Regions from separate parts of the Clostridium sp. M62/1 genome, predicted to be linked through region 1. Evidence: predicted binding sites of a transcription regulator. Region 1 holds the regulator's gene; each other region holds the start of a gene.
The links. The regulator HrcA, encoded in region 1, represses chaperone genes, less so after heat shock. The targets are predictions, from matches to a motif close to TGTTAGCACTCNNNNNNNNNGAGTGCTAACA.
Positions count from the first base shown of each region.

Region 2: a site for HrcA is predicted at 1,700-1,730, ahead of htpG (molecular chaperone HtpG). Genes of this name have one in related genera too.
Region 3: a site for HrcA is predicted at 1,307-1,337, ahead of clpB (ATP-dependent chaperone ClpB). Genes of this name have one in related genera too.
Region 4: a site for HrcA is predicted at 2,108-2,138, ahead of LK436_RS00505 (Hsp20/alpha crystallin family protein). Genes of this name have one in related genera too.

Region 1 covers NZ_CP085988.1:1,851,034-1,854,767, reverse strand. The annotation lists gene dnaK (molecular chaperone DnaK) at 1-593, opposite strand, end outside; gene grpE (nucleotide exchange factor GrpE) at 721-1,386, opposite strand; gene hrcA (heat-inducible transcriptional repressor HrcA) at 1,516-2,559, opposite strand; gene LK436_RS08750 (3D domain-containing protein) at 2,791-3,246, shown strand; gene LK436_RS08745 (3D domain-containing protein) at 3,595-3,734, shown strand, end outside.
Region 2 covers NZ_CP085988.1:3,329,948-3,333,681, forward strand. The annotation lists gene htpG (molecular chaperone HtpG) at 1-1,584, opposite strand, end outside; gene LK436_RS15550 (M14 family zinc carboxypeptidase) at 1,922-3,109, shown strand; gene LK436_RS15555 (DUF5721 family protein) at 3,249-3,734, opposite strand, start outside.
Region 3 covers NZ_CP085988.1:3,741,570-3,745,303, reverse strand. The annotation lists gene LK436_RS17400 (MATE family efflux transporter) at 1-399, shown strand, start outside; gene LK436_RS18610 (hypothetical protein) at 789-1,169, shown strand; gene clpB (ATP-dependent chaperone ClpB) at 1,409-3,734, shown strand, end outside.
Region 4 covers NZ_CP085988.1:75,991-79,724, forward strand. The annotation lists gene LK436_RS18480 (GNAT family N-acetyltransferase) at 1-950, opposite strand, end outside; gene LK436_RS00505 (Hsp20/alpha crystallin family protein) at 1,493-1,942, opposite strand; gene LK436_RS00510 (class I SAM-dependent methyltransferase) at 2,290-2,880, opposite strand; gene LK436_RS00515 (hypothetical protein) at 2,882-3,283, opposite strand; gene LK436_RS00520 (hypothetical protein) at 3,336-3,734, opposite strand, start outside.

The DNA of each region.
Region 1 (3,734 bases):
AGATGTGTATCGCCGTTTGTGGAGAGAACCTCGATTACGCCGTCGCCGATCTCAATGATGGAGACATCGAAGGTACCGCCGCCCAGGTCGTATACCATGATCTTCTGCTCTTTTTCATTGTCCAGTCCGTATGCAAGAGCTGCGGCTGTCGGCTCGTTGATGATACGCTTAACGTCAAGGCCTGCAATCTTTCCTGCATCCTTGGTGGCCTGACGCTGCGCGTCGTTGAAGTAAGCCGGAACTGTGATAACAGCCTCTGTCACCTTCTCTCCCAGATATGCCTCTGCATCTGCCTTCAGTTTCTGAAGAATCATGGCAGAAATCTCCTGAGGAGAGTATTTCTTGTCATCGATGGTTACCTTGTAGTCCGTACCCATATGTCTCTTGATGGAGGAGATGGTCTTCTCTGCGTTTGTGACTGCCTGACGCTTTGCAGGCTCACCCACTAATCTCTCCCCTGTCTTTGTGAATGCCACTACGGACGGAGTCGTTCTCACGCCCTCTGTATTGGCGATTACAACCGGCTTTCCGCCCTCCATAACCGCCACGCAGCTATTTGTTGTACCTAAGTCAATACCAATAATCTTGCTCATAGCTTTTTCCTCCTGATAAATTTCCTCTATTTCCATTCAACCTGTCATCTTACCTGCTGCCGGAAGCTCTGCTGTCCGGGCTTCCCGCTGTCCTGCGGCATCCTGTGCCTGCCGGGACTGACTGCTTTTAGTTGGCCACCTTCACCATGCTGTGTCTTACCACGCTGTCCCGGTAAAGGTATCCCTTCTGGAACTCCTCTGCCACCACGTTTTCTCCAAGGCTCTCGTCCTCGATGTGCATCACTGCATTGTGGAAGTTCGGATCAAACGGCTGTCCCACCGCCTCGATAGGCTTTACGCCCAGCTCCTCCAGCGTCTTTAAAAGCTGCCGGTAAATCATATTCATGCCCTCAGCGAAAGCATCGCCGCCTTCGGGCACGGCACTTAAGCCTCTCTCAAAATTGTCGACGATCGGAAGGATTTTTTCAATCACATCTTTGGCTCCGATCTCGTACATGGCTGATTTTTCCTTTTCTGTCCTCTTCCTGAAGTTGTCGAACTCTGCCATGGTACGCTTTAAGCGGTCTGTCAGCTCTTCAATCTGCTGATCCCGCTTATCTTTTTTTCTGGCGAAGAAGCCTTTTTTCTCCGGCTGGGATTCCTCCCCGCCCTCCTCTGCCTGTTCGCCATCCGCGCCTGTCTTTTCCTCGGCCCCGCTCTCCTCTGCCTGACTTCCTTCAGCGCCCTCTGCAGTCTCAGATGACGCATTTTTCCCGGCAGCTTCGCCGCAGTCCCTGTTCTCCTGTTCGGACTCGGGCTGCATGTTCTCTTTATCCTTTAATTCTTCGCTCACTTGGCTTCACCTTTCTTTATCTGAATTCACCTGTTCGGAACTCCTTATCTGTATCAGAACCGTCCTCCCAGATTCCTCTCTGTTTTGCTGTAAACCGGACCAAACCCTTTCTTCCAGCACGCCCGAAGGCTACTGGTCATGGTTGAAGGTCGCTTCCAGCTGGCTCATCAGGGAGCGCAGAGTGTTTACCACCTTCTCATAGTCCATACGCTTGGGACCGATAATTCCTATGGTTCCCCGCAGTCCGTCGCCCAATACATAATTGGCTGTCACGACGCTGCAGTCCTTCATAGACTGAACCGGAGTCTCATCTCCGATATAAACCTGTATGCCTGTATTCTCCTGGCCGTCTCCTTCATCTGTAAACAGATTTTTAAGAAGCTCTTTCTGCTCCAGAGTTCCCAGAAGCTCACTGGCCTTCTGTCCGTCGCTCAGCTCAGGGTACTTGAAAATATTCGTGGTTCCTCCGGTATAAATCTGAAGATCCTCCTCATTTGCCCTGATAGCCTCTGCAACCTCATTGAGCACCAGATCCACGATCTGCCTTCTGCTTCCCGCCTGTTCCTTCATCTTTGTGATAACGCCCAGATTAATCTGATCGGACGTCAGCCCGTTTAACGAGTTATTCAGCAGAATGTTCAGGTTCAGAAGCTCTTCCTCACTCAGCTCTCCATCCAGATCCACCATGGAATTCTTAATGATATTTCCCTCAAGAACTGTCACAATCAAAAGCTTTCCTGCCTCCATCCGCGACAGCTGGATAAATTTGATCTTGGTCTGATGGTACTGCGGCCCGCTGATCATCGTGGCATAATTGGTATTCGCCGCCAGGATGGTGGCAAGCTGCTTGAGCAGCAGTTCCACCCGGTCAACCCGCTGTATCATCAAGTCCTTAATCTCCGTCACCTCGTCGTCCTTTTCCCTGATAATCTGATCCACATAGAAGCGGTATCCCTTATCTGAGGGAATCCTTCCGGCCGAGGTATGAGGCTGTATGATATAGCCCAGCTCTTCCAGGTCTGACATCTCATTCCGAATGGTGGCAGAACTCAGGTTCAAGTCAGAGTATTTTGAAATTGTCCGGGAGCCTACCGGTTCTCCGGTCTCCAGATAGGTCTGGATAATCGCTTTTAATATCTTTTCTTTTCTCTCACCCAGCTCCAACTGCCTCATTCCTTTCTGTCAGTTTCCTGTTCTGTTAGCACTCAACACTAAGGAGTGCTAACATCTACAGTTGATACTATATTACTTCTATAGTATTTTGTCAACAGATTTTGGAAAAATTTTTTATAATTGCAGCTTAATCTGATCTTAGCTTGACATTTAACATTTTTGTAATATAATAATAAACAGATTGTAACAAACCATAATCTCTATGAAATAATTCTGATTGTGAGGAAAAATATGAAAAAAAGATTAAGCCACGGATTGTCCGCCGCAGTTTTTTCTGTCGCTCTTATAGCAGGCGCAGCTTTTACCTCTTACGCTGAAGAGACAGCAGAGGCCAGCGGTCCCGCCGCAGAGGTTTCCGCATTTTCTGAGGAGACATCTGATCCTGTTAAGACAGCAGAGGGCAGTTTTCTGGGAGAGTTTGACATCACCGCCTACTGCGGATGCCAGAAATGCTCCAAGGGAAATTTACTTACCTACTCCGGCACAGCCCCTCAGGCTGATCACACGATATCGGCAAACTTAAGCGTCTTTCCTATCGGGACACAGCTTCGGATCGGAGATACCGTCTACACAGTAGAAGATACGGGATCCGGTGTGGGCAGAAATCACCTTGATATTTATTTTGATTCACATGAGGATGCCCTGGATTATGGGCGCCAGACAGAAAAGGTCTATGCCGTTGAATAAAAAACTGAATAATGAGAAATAAGAACGGATGTCCGGTATTTTCCCTGGGAAGGTACCGGACTTTTTTCGCTTTGAGGGAAAGACCCCGCTGCGTTAAAGCATAAGCATACTGGTTCCTGATGTTTCTTTCTAATATAGAACATAAACGTTCCGCTATGGATGCGCTCTCCGAAAACAGGGGCCCTCTCCCCTTGACAAATGGAAAAATCTATGTATAATGTTTTCTTACGGCCATAAATATTACAGAATTATTACATTTTGTCACTTTTTGTAACATTTTTTATTTTTTCTGTAACATTTCTTCGCGGCACTGCTGCCGCTATTCCGGCCGCAAGAAAGGAGCGCTCTATGTTAAAGACGCTGAAACTTTTTTTACTTACGATTACCTTTGCCCTTCTGGGTGCCTTTTCGGCTTTTGCCGGAGAGGACTCCTGCGGGCATCTCGATTTTCTCAACGAAACTGGTGTGTCAGGCTGGTGTTATCAGAA
Region 2 (3,734 bases), 1.5 Mb from region 1:
TTCTTCCTTGAACATCTCATTGACATCGGCGTCAATCCTCAGGAACTTCACTCCCTCGTGCTTCTGCTCCTCATGGGTGATAAAGGGATTGTCGATATTGTGTGTCAGGATGACAGCGTCCAGCTTCTCCTCGCGGAACATGTTGATGTACTGGCTCTGCTCCTTCTCATCTGTCACATAGAATATCTTATTTTCATGCTTTTCCTTTGCTGCCTCCAGGTAATCCTTGAGAGTCACATACTTTCCGTCCAGGTTCTTGAAGATAATAAAGTCCTCCATCTTCTCGGCGAACTTCTCGTCTCTCAGGCAGCCATACTTGATAAACGGGCTGATGTCATCCCAGTATTTCTCATAGTTTTCTCTGTCTGTCTTGCACATGCCGGACAGCTTGTCTGCCACCTTCTTTGTGATGTAATCGGAAATCTTCTTCACAAAGCCGTCGTTCTGCAGGGCGCTTCTGGATACGTTTAACGGCAGATCCGGACAGTCGATAACGCCCTTTAAGAGCATCAGGAATTCCGGAATTACTTCCTTGATGTTGTCGGCGATAAATACCTGATTATTGTAGAGCTTGATGGTTCCCTCAATACTCTCATACTCCATGTTGATCTTCGGGAAGTAGAGGATTCCCTTTAAGTTGAAGGGGTAGTCCATATTCAGGTGAATCCAGAACAGGGGCTCCTTAAAGTCCATAAATACTTTGCGGTAGAAGGACTTGTACTCCTCCTCTGTGCACTCATTGGGGTGCTTGTTCCAGAGCGGGTTTACATCGCTTAAGGATACCGGCCTCTTTAAAATCTTGTATTTCTCTCTGGCAGGAGAAACCTCCACAACCTCCTTGGTACCGTCCTCTTTTTCCTTCTCCTCTGTCTTGGCCTCCTCCACGATCGTCTCTACAATCGTGTCCTTTTCATTTAACTCATCCTTCTCGATTGTCTCGTATTCCGGCTCAGCCTTCGCATTGGTCAGATAGATCGGAACCGGCATGAAGGAGCAGTATTTCTCAATGACCTCTCTGGCCCGGTATTCATTGGCAAATTCTGTGCTGTCCTCGTTTAAATAGAGGGTAATCCTTGTACCGATGCCCTCCTTGTCGCCGTCCTTCATGTCAAATTCCGTACCGCCCTCTGACTCCCAGTGAACCGGTTTTGCGTCCTTTCTGTAGGAGAGGGAATCGATAGTCACCTTGTCGGCCACCATGAAGGCAGAGTAAAAGCCAAGGCCGAAATGACCGATGATCTGATCCTCGTTTGCCTTGTCCTTATATTTGTTGAGGAAATCCTGGGCTCCGGAGAAGGCGATCTGGTTGATGTACTCGTCTACCTCATCCTCCGTCATACCCATACCGTTGTCTTCCACAACGATGGTCTTTTCCTCCGGGTTTACTGTCACCTGGATTTTAAACTCCATATCCTCCGGCTTTTCCCACTCGCCCATCATCTCCAGCTTCTTCAGCTTCGTGATAGCGTCACAGCCGTTGGAGATCAGCTCTCTGTAGAAAATGTCGTGGTCGGAATAGAGCCACTTTTTAATAATTGGGAAAATATTTTCGCTGTTAATGGATAAACTGCCTGACTTTGCCATAGATAACACTCCTTTTTTCTGATTCTGTATAGTTCTGAACAGACATTCCTCTGCCTGTCTCTTCTCTCAAATTCCTTCTATATTTTAGTATTCCTTTTAGCAGATGTCAATAGAAAATCAGCACTCATTTTGATTGAGTGCTAATAATCCATATATCCCGGGTCCATTTCTTACAATTTTTTTGCCTGTCCTTCTCTTCATTGACTTTTGCCTGCGGGCTTCCTATAATGGATTTCATACGGCGTCTGGGACAGCCCTGTCTGTATCTGTTCCGCCGTTTTGTTCTTTATAACGATACTGAAAAGCGATACTGACACGCCATTTTGGAGGATCTCACATGAAATACACACCGCATTTACGGAACACAGCAAAATCCGGCGGCTCTCGCCGCCGTTCCCGCCTCTCTCTCTGCGCCGGCGTCCTGGCCCTGGCCCTGTCTGTCTCACAGACCCTGGCCTTTCCGGCTTTCGCAGGGCCGGCAGAGGAAGCCACCGTTTCTTCTGACGAACCGTCTGTACCGGCAGCACTTGGACCGGCAGCCGATTTAAGCGCGTCCAACTATTACAACGGCCGCCTCTCTGATCCCATAGTAAAGCCTGTGGATAAATACAGCTACGAGCAGATGGAGCAGGATATAAACGCCCTGAAAAACCGCTATCCAAACCAGATGAATGTCAATATTATGGGGCAGTCGGCAGACGGACGAAACCTGTACCACATCATCATCGGCAATCCATCCGCCTCCAAGCACATCTTATTCCAGGGAACCATACATGGGAGGGAATATATCAACGTGCCTTTGATGATGCAGCAGCTTGAATACCTTCTCGCCTACCAGAATACAGGAACCTTCCAGGGCAGAAACCTGTCCGATATGCTTGGCCAGGTGGCTGTACACTTTGTCCCCCTGGCAAACCCTGACGGCGCCTCTATCAGCCAGAACGGGGAGGGTGGCATCCGCTCCGAAGAGCTCAGGGCTCAGATACAGAAAGCCTACGAGGCTGACAAGGCCGACGGCCGCACCACAGCTGACTATGACTCCTACTTAAGGCGCTGGAAGAGCAACGGCCGCGGCGTTGACTTAAACCACAACTTTGACGCAGGCTGGGACGGCCTGAACACAGTGGCTCATCCGTCCTCCACCGACTATAAGGGCGAAAGTCCCCTCTCCGAGCCTGAGTCCAGGGCGTTAGCGGCCCTCACGGATCAGTATCCCTTTGCCGCCTGCATCAGCTATCACGCCATGGGCCAGGTAATCTACTGGGATACGGAGAATAACAGGAAAGAGACGGCCTCCAGGGAGCTGGCAGAGCTGGTTTCTAAAAATAACGGCTACCAGATTCTAGGAAGCAAGGGCGTCGGCGGCTATAAAGACTGGATCCAGAAGAGAGAGAACGCAATCCCAGGCATTACCATTGAAGTGGGAAAATCTACCTGCCCTGTGAATTTCTCTGAGTACGAAACACTCTGGAAACAGAACCGGGCCGTTCCAGGCATTGTCATCGAGTATGTTCTCACCCATTAAAGGGTCATGGAACTCCCGGAGCAGACGCTGCCGGACTGACACCGGCTGCTGCCTCCAAATCACATGCTAAAAAATAAAGAAAAAACCGGACGGACCTTCCTGCAGAAGAGTCCGTCCGATTTCATTTTTGTGTCCGGGCCTAGACCTCAAAAAAGGCCAGCCCTTTCTTTTTCAGAAATTCCTTTACTGCCCCGTCCCACTCCTGTTCCAGCGAGCGGTCCAGGGTGAAGCGGCTCACAGAGGTTCCTGTGATGCAGGTGAGGGCTCTGTCCTCATAACGGATGTTCAGATAGAGCCCATTTACCTCAGAGGGGGCAAAGCCGGAGGCTCTCCCGCTCACAAACGCCTCCTTCTCACTGTCCGACAGCTGCAGCACAATGTGAAAGCTCTCCGGCAGATGCCTGCCCTTAATCAGTGAGAAGCAGAACGGGCGAAGGGCGCTCCACGCAGAAAAGTCCTCCAGCCGGCGAACCTGTGCCTCATCGCTGGAATAATAGCCGGGGCGGATTCGCCCGTCTATCTGAAAGCTGTTGAAGGTCACGATCTTTACCTCCCTGACCAGGAAATGGTCAAATGTATCTCCAATAAAAAGCTGTCTTGTAAATTCCTTTAACTCGTCTGTCTG
Region 3 (3,734 bases), 1.9 Mb from region 1:
AAGAGCAGTCTCGTCTATTCCACCGCGCTGTGGATTCTCGTAATGCTGTTTCCGAGGGCCTTTGCGGCTATGTTCACAACGGACGCAGAGCTTCTGGAATTTACAGGCACAGCGCTTCGGATTTATATGACCTGTCTGTTCCTGTTTGGAATTCAGGTAGCCTGCCAGATGACCTTCACCTCTCTGGGAAAGGCCAAGGATTCCATTATTGTGGCTGTCATGAGAAAGTTTATACTCCTGATTCCCCTGATCTACATTATGCCGATGATTTTCCAGGCAGATCAGAGCCGCGCCGTTTACATGGCCGAGCCGGTGGCAGATTTTCTGGCAGTAACCTTTACGGCTGTGCTGTTCAGCTTTGAGTTTAAGAAGGCTCTCAGGCAGATTGAGGGAGAATAAGCTCCGCCAGTTATGAATTCTTTAAGAAGAACTGACGCAACAAAAAAGGATGGTACAGAAAAATATGGAAATATCATATGAGGCAAAGCTGGCAGACAGGGCAGAAGCCCTGAAGGATTTCTTCGGCGGAGACGACAAAGAGGCTACATCCGTGGAAAAGCTGGAACTGCTGGATCAGTTTGAAAGTCTTATGATTAAATACAGGGCGGCCGTCAGGGAGGTGACGACCAAGCTGGAGGTATTAAACGACGAACTGTCGTCTTTCGCGGAGAGAAACCCCATCGAGGGCATTCAGTCCCGGATAAAAAGGCCTTACAGCATTGCCAAAAAGCTGAAGGCCAGAGGACTGCCTGTAGCGGTGGAATCCATTTCAGAAGAATCTGAACGACGTGGCAGGAATCAGGGTTATCTGTCCCTTTATCAGCGACATTTACGATGTGGCGGATATGCTGCTGAGCCAGGAGGACGTACTTCTTATCGAGAAAAAGGACTATATAGAGAAGCCGAAGGACAATGGCTACAGAAGCCTTCATCTGATTGTTGAAATACCCATTTTCCTCTCAAAGGGAAAAGAAAATATGAGGGTGGAAATCCAGATCCGGACGGTTGCCATGGATTTCTGGGCAAGTCTGGAGCATCAGATCCGCTACAAGAAGGGGCTTGAGGAAGGTCAGAAAATCTCTGAGGGACTGAAAGAGTGCGCGGATACCATAGCCCGCACGGATCTGAGAATGCAGGAGCTGAGGGAGATGATAAAAAGCCCGGTGTAAGGGTTTAACAGTGAGCATAAAGCCAGCGTAAGAATACGGGTGTCTGACAGGGCCCTGAAAAGGCCCCTGTTTTTAAAATTCCCAATGATTATGTGATTCCAGAACATGAAAGATTAGCGGAGAACAAAAAATAAAAAAATTAGCACTCACCTCTTGACAGTGCTAATAATACGTGTTATATTACGACTAGAACAAAAAAGACTTCACTTAATCATTGTTCGGAAGGAGGACAACGATTTATGAACATTAATAGATTTACGCAGAAATCGCTGGAAGCGGTTCAGAGAACAGAGAAGCTGGCCTATGAATATGGGAACCAGCAGATTGATCAGGAGCACCTTCTCTACAGCCTGCTCACCATTGACGACAGCCTGATTTTAAAGCTGATCACCAAGATGGGGATCCAGGAGAACCAGTTTTTAAACGAGGTGCAGCTTGCCATTGAGAAGCTGCCGAAGGTGTCCGGCGGACAGGTGTATTTCAGCCAGGATGCCAACAAGGTGCTGGTAAATGCAGAGGATGAGGCCAAGGCCATGGGAGATGAGTACGTTTCCGTGGAGCACCTGTTCCTCTCCATGCTGAAGCAGCCAAACAGAGCTGTGAAGGAACTCTTCAGGCTTTACAATATTACCAGAGAGGGCTTCCTCCAGGCACTTTCCACCGTCAGGGGCAACCAGAGGGTGGTAAGCGACAACCCGGAGGCCACCTACGATACGCTGAACAAATACGGGTATGATCTGGTGGAGCGGGCAAGGGATCAGAAGTTAGACCCGGTGATCGGCCGGGACAGCGAGATCCGGAATGTAATCCGCATCCTGTCGAGAAAGACGAAGAACAATCCGGTGCTGATCGGTGAGCCCGGCGTCGGAAAGACGGCCGTGGTGGAAGGACTGGCCCAGAGGATCGTCCGCGGCGATGTGCCGGAGGGACTGAAGGACAAGAAGCTGTTTGCCCTGGATATGGGCGCCCTTGTGGCCGGAGCCAAGTACAGAGGAGAGTTTGAGGAGAGGCTGAAAGCTGTCCTCGAGGAGGTCAAAAAGAGCGAGGGACAGATTATCCTGTTCATCGACGAGCTTCATACCATCGTGGGAGCCGGAAAGACAGAGGGCTCCATGGATGCGGGAAATATGTTAAAGCCTATGCTTGCAAGAGGAGAGCTCCACTGTATCGGAGCCACCACCCTCGACGAGTACAGGAAGTACATCGAAAAGGATCCGGCTCTTGAGAGACGGTTCCAGCCGGTTCATGTGGACGAGCCGACCGTGGAGGATACGATCTCCATTCTGAGAGGGCTGAAGGATCGCTACGAGGTTTACCACGGGGTTAAGATTACAGACTCGGCTCTGGTATCTGCGGCTGTGCTGTCCGACCGTTATATCTCGGATCGGTTCCTGCCGGATAAAGCTATTGACCTGGTTGACGAGGCCTGCGCCATGATCAAGACAGAGCTTGACTCCCTGCCCACAGAGCTGGACGAAAAATCCAGGCGTATCATGCAGCTGGAGATCGAGGAGGCGGCTCTGAAAAAGGAGACAGACCGGCTAAGCCAGGATCGCCTGGAGGATCTGCAGAAGGAGCTGGCAGAGCTTCGGGACGAGTTCGCAGCTCAGAAGGCTCAGTGGGAGAACGAAAAGGCTTCCGTAGACCGGCTCTCCAAGCTGAGGGAGGAGATTGAGCATCTGAACAGTGAGATCCAGGCTGCCCAGCAGAAATATGATTTAAACAGGGCGGCGGAGCTTCAGTACGGAAAGCTGCCGGAGCTTAAAAAGCAGCTTGCCGAGGAGGAGGAAAAGGTCAAGAATGCGGATCTGAGCCTCGTCCATGAGAGTGTGACAGAGGAGGAGATTGCGAGAATTATCTCCAAGTGGACGGGAATCCCTGTGGCAAAGCTGACAGAGAGCGAGAGGAGCAAGACCCTTCATATGGACGACATCCTTCACAAGAGGGTAATCGGTCAGGACGAGGCTGTCACCAAGGTGACAGAGGCCATCATCCGCTCCAAGGCAGGAATCAAGGATCCCACAAAGCCCATCGGCTCCTTCCTGTTCTTGGGACCTACCGGAGTCGGAAAGACGGAGCTTGCAAAGGCTCTTGCGGAGAGCCTGTTCGACGATGAGAACAATATGGTGCGTATCGATATGAGTGAATACATGGAGAAGCACTCTGTATCAAGGCTCATCGGAGCGCCGCCAGGATATGTGGGCTACGACGAGGGCGGCCAGCTGACAGAGGCAGTCAGAAGGAAACCCTACTCGGTAGTGCTGTTTGACGAGGTGGAGAAGGCCCACCCGGATGTATTCAATGTACTTTTACAGGTGCTGGATGACGGCAGGATTACGGATTCTACGGGAAAGACCGTTGACTTTAAGAACACGATCCTCATTATGACATCCAATATCGGCTCTCAGTACCTGTTAGAGGGAATTGACGAGAACGGAAATATCACAGAGGCCGCCGACAATATGGCCATGAACGATCTGCGGGCCCACTTCAGGCCGGAGTTCTTAAACAGGCTGGATGAGATTATCATGTTTAAGCCTCTGACAAAGGACAACATCGGAGGCA
Region 4 (3,734 bases), 1.8 Mb from region 1:
TCTGCCCAGCCAAAGCCCTCTCCTTTTTCTGAGGACTCTCCGAAGGATACCTGCTCCACCAGGTATTTTCTCGCAAAATCAATCGGGCAGTATGACATCTTCGCCTTGCGCAGCCCCTCAATGCCCAGATCGTCCTCCCGGTTTACAATCTCAGCCTCCGGAAACTCCCGAATCAGAAACTGCTGGTTAATCAGCTGATACAGCCCTCTCATGTCGGAGTTTGCCTTTTCGATATGGATCACCGCCATCCGTTCCGTGGGATTGTAGCTTCCAATGGAGAAGGCCTCCAGCTCACCGTCTACATAGATTCCGCCCATCCTGATATTCAGAGAACAGCAGTTGCGGAGAATTTCGTGGATTCCCCTCACCTCAAAGTCCAGGTGCTCCTCCACATCCTCCCCCTTTCCCTCTCTCCATCTGTCCAGAAATTTCCACACATCCTGAATTTCCTCACAGGTAAGAGTTCTGTATTCATAGCGTCCCTCATACTTCTTTATAAAACTGTTCAGGTGGTTTTTTTTCTTGTGGAGCTTTTTGCCTGCAAGGGTCTTTAGAGATTCGGCAGAATACAGATAATCATAGGCCCCCTCCTCTTCCTTTACCAGATACCGCTCCGGCGGCAGGTTCAGGCACCTGACAGCCTCCTCGTCAGCCAGGTTAATGACTAAAGGATAGTGAAGCTCCTCATTGAAATATCTCTCCAGCTCACCGAAGGCCTCTTCCAGATCCTCCTCCCTGCATAGGGGCATGGCAGAAAATACACGGCCCTTGTATTCCATCAGCCATAAAAGAGCCCTCTCCTCCCAGATTGCATATCTTACATTGTAATACTCCCTCCAGAGAAAGCTCTCCAGAAATACGCTGTCACATGTTCTGTTGCGCCGCATCATGTAGAACGGCGTCAGTCTGTCAATATCCTTTGCAGTAATCGGTTTAAATTCCAAGCTCATGTATGGTTTCCCTTCCTGATTCAGTTGTTTTTTTGTTATATCCTGTGTTCCTTTAATACTGTATCTGTATTTGCGGCACCTGCCTTCACAGTCCCCGCCTGAATGCAGTCATATCCGTTCTGAACTTCTGCTTCTGCGGTCTCCGCCCGGATGCCTACACTTTTTCCGGTTTTCTTTTTACTTTCTCCGGCTCCGCCTGTTTTCATTCACTGAAAGATTTTAAATGCAGAAGCCGCTGGCGGTTCGGCGCAGGTATAATGACCGCTCTGCGGTCATTATACCATATCCTTCGGATACAGCAGCCTCCGGCGGAATTTAGCGCCCGGATTTCAGCAGTACATGCTGAAACCGGTATGCGCAGGTATAATAACCGCTCCGCGGTTATTATACCATCTCGACTAACGTCTCGATGGGCTGCTCGTCAAATGCATGCTCATGCAAGCATGGCATGCGTTTTCCTCGCTATTATACCATATCCTTCCTTATTTATGAAGAAAAAAGGCCGGGCAGCCTGTTGAAATGCTGCCCGGCCTTTTGAATATTTAGCCCTCAATGGCAATGTATCTGTTTTCTTCCATCTTTTTCTGATCCTGCTTTGGGAAGGCAATCTTTAAAATGCCGTCCTCGAATTTTGCCTTGATATCCTCCTGTCTTACCTGTTCTCCGATGTAAAAGCTCCTTGTGCAGTTTCCTGTATAGCGCTCTCTTCGGATGTATCTTCCCTCTTTATCCTTCTCATCCTTGTCAAGCCCTTTGGCCGCGCTGATGGTCAGGTATCCGTTTTTCAGCTCTGCACTGACGTCGTCCTTTTTGAAGCCCGGAAGATCGATGTCCAGCTCAAAGCCGTTATCTGTTTCACGGATATCGGTCTTCATGATGTTCTTTGCATTCTTTCCATACAGAGGATCCCGTCCGTTAAAGAAATTTTTGTCAAATGGGAAATCCATCCAGTCGTCAAATAAGTTCTCTCCAAAAATACTGGGCATTAACATAAAACATTCCTCCTGTCTCTTCAGATGTCGCAGTCAGTCTATAGCCAGACTGTAATATCGTAATCTTCTTTTATTATCTATCTTCTGTTTCAGAACTCCGGAGAATGTTCATCCGTTTCTCTGGGACTTGCTCCTCCTTTGTTCTAGCTGTAATATAACACTTATTGTTAGCACTGTCAAGAGGTGAGTGCTAATTCTTTTGTGAAAAATCTGTGAACTCTTAATTGAAAAAGTTATTGCAGGTTTTGGACAGCATAAATACCTCCCATCCCATTTGCCCCTGTTATAAGTCCTGCATAACAGGGGCGGCATTTACTCCTGCCATGCAGCCCCATCTTTGTCTCTTATCATATTTTGGATGAAAGCCTAAATATCATATTCATCCACCGGAAACCCTTTCTCCCGTTTATATCTTCCGTATACCACAGCTGTTCCAGCTTCATTCGGTCATTGACTGTCAATATCTTTTCCGCCAGCTGTTCAGTAAATTCAAAAAAATAACGTCCATCCGCCGCTTCTCCTGCAGAAATTCCATTCTTCCCGGAAAGATATATAATCCCACTGTCATTTAAATATAAATCAATCTTTTCAAAAAAGCTGAAAACTTCCTTTTCCTGCAGGTGAAGGAATGACGCACAGGCCCAGATTCCATCAAACCGTTGATTCGGCTGATAGCTCTGAATATCAGAACACACGATTTTTCCTGAGAACACTTTTCGGATTTCTCTGCAAAGATTTTTTGAGGGTTCCAGTGCAGTTACCTGATATCCCTTCTTTTGAAAATAACACGCATCACGCCCGCTGCCGCTTCCCACATCAAGAATCCTTGCCCGCTCTCTCAGCAGAGGAAGAAATCTCCTGTACTGTTCCGACATATCAGCAGAAAATGTTTCTTCTGCGTATAGTTTTGCATGGAGCTCATAATACTCACACATCATCTCACCCCTTCAGGCTCCAATTAGGAAATCCCATACTTTTTGCCGACTGATAGACAGGAAGAATAACCTCCTCCAGGCGCCCTGAGAACTCCCTTTCCGACAGACCTTGCTGATAAAGCTTATGTCTGATCTCCTGATTATTCAGATGCTCCCTGGCACATTTTTCAAACGCTTCATGTATTTTGGGATATTTCCACATCATTTCATAGGATAAATATTCGCTTTTCCACAGCTCATCGTGGGCCACATATGACCAGGGCACAAAATGATCAATCGATATATTTTTTTCATTCAGCGGTTTTTCTCCATAGATTTCGCAAATCGGTTTTATGGCTACAATCATCTTCCAATACTTTTTTACCTTTTCCAGCTTCCGCTCTCTCGGCGGAAACAGCTTGTCCACAACTCCCGGGACACTGGGATTTCTTCTCTGAAGGTATTGAATCAGGTTTAATTCAATCCACCCCTGTATGATTTCGTAATTCTGTTCGATATAATCCGCCCACTCTTTCTGGATTTGAATTTGGGTGTCCAGACCGAGAAATTGTAGAAAATAATATATCAGCCTTTGTTCCTGATTGATTCTTGCTGCAAGATTTTTCCCGGATCTGTTCCACTCTTTTCCCTTCATGGACTCCATAAAAGGCGCCTGCAATCGCTTCCTTTTTCTCACTGGATTTCATATGACTGATCTCGCTCAGGCGGTGAACCACTCGTTCCAGGGTATCGTTGGGTCCCAGATTTAAGTGATACTCCGAAACCATATACCATGCATCTGCAATCATTTCATCAATCAGTGCTTCGAAGGTGATTACGCTGCGCCCCTCTTTTATTTTCCGCGCAATGGCCTGAAA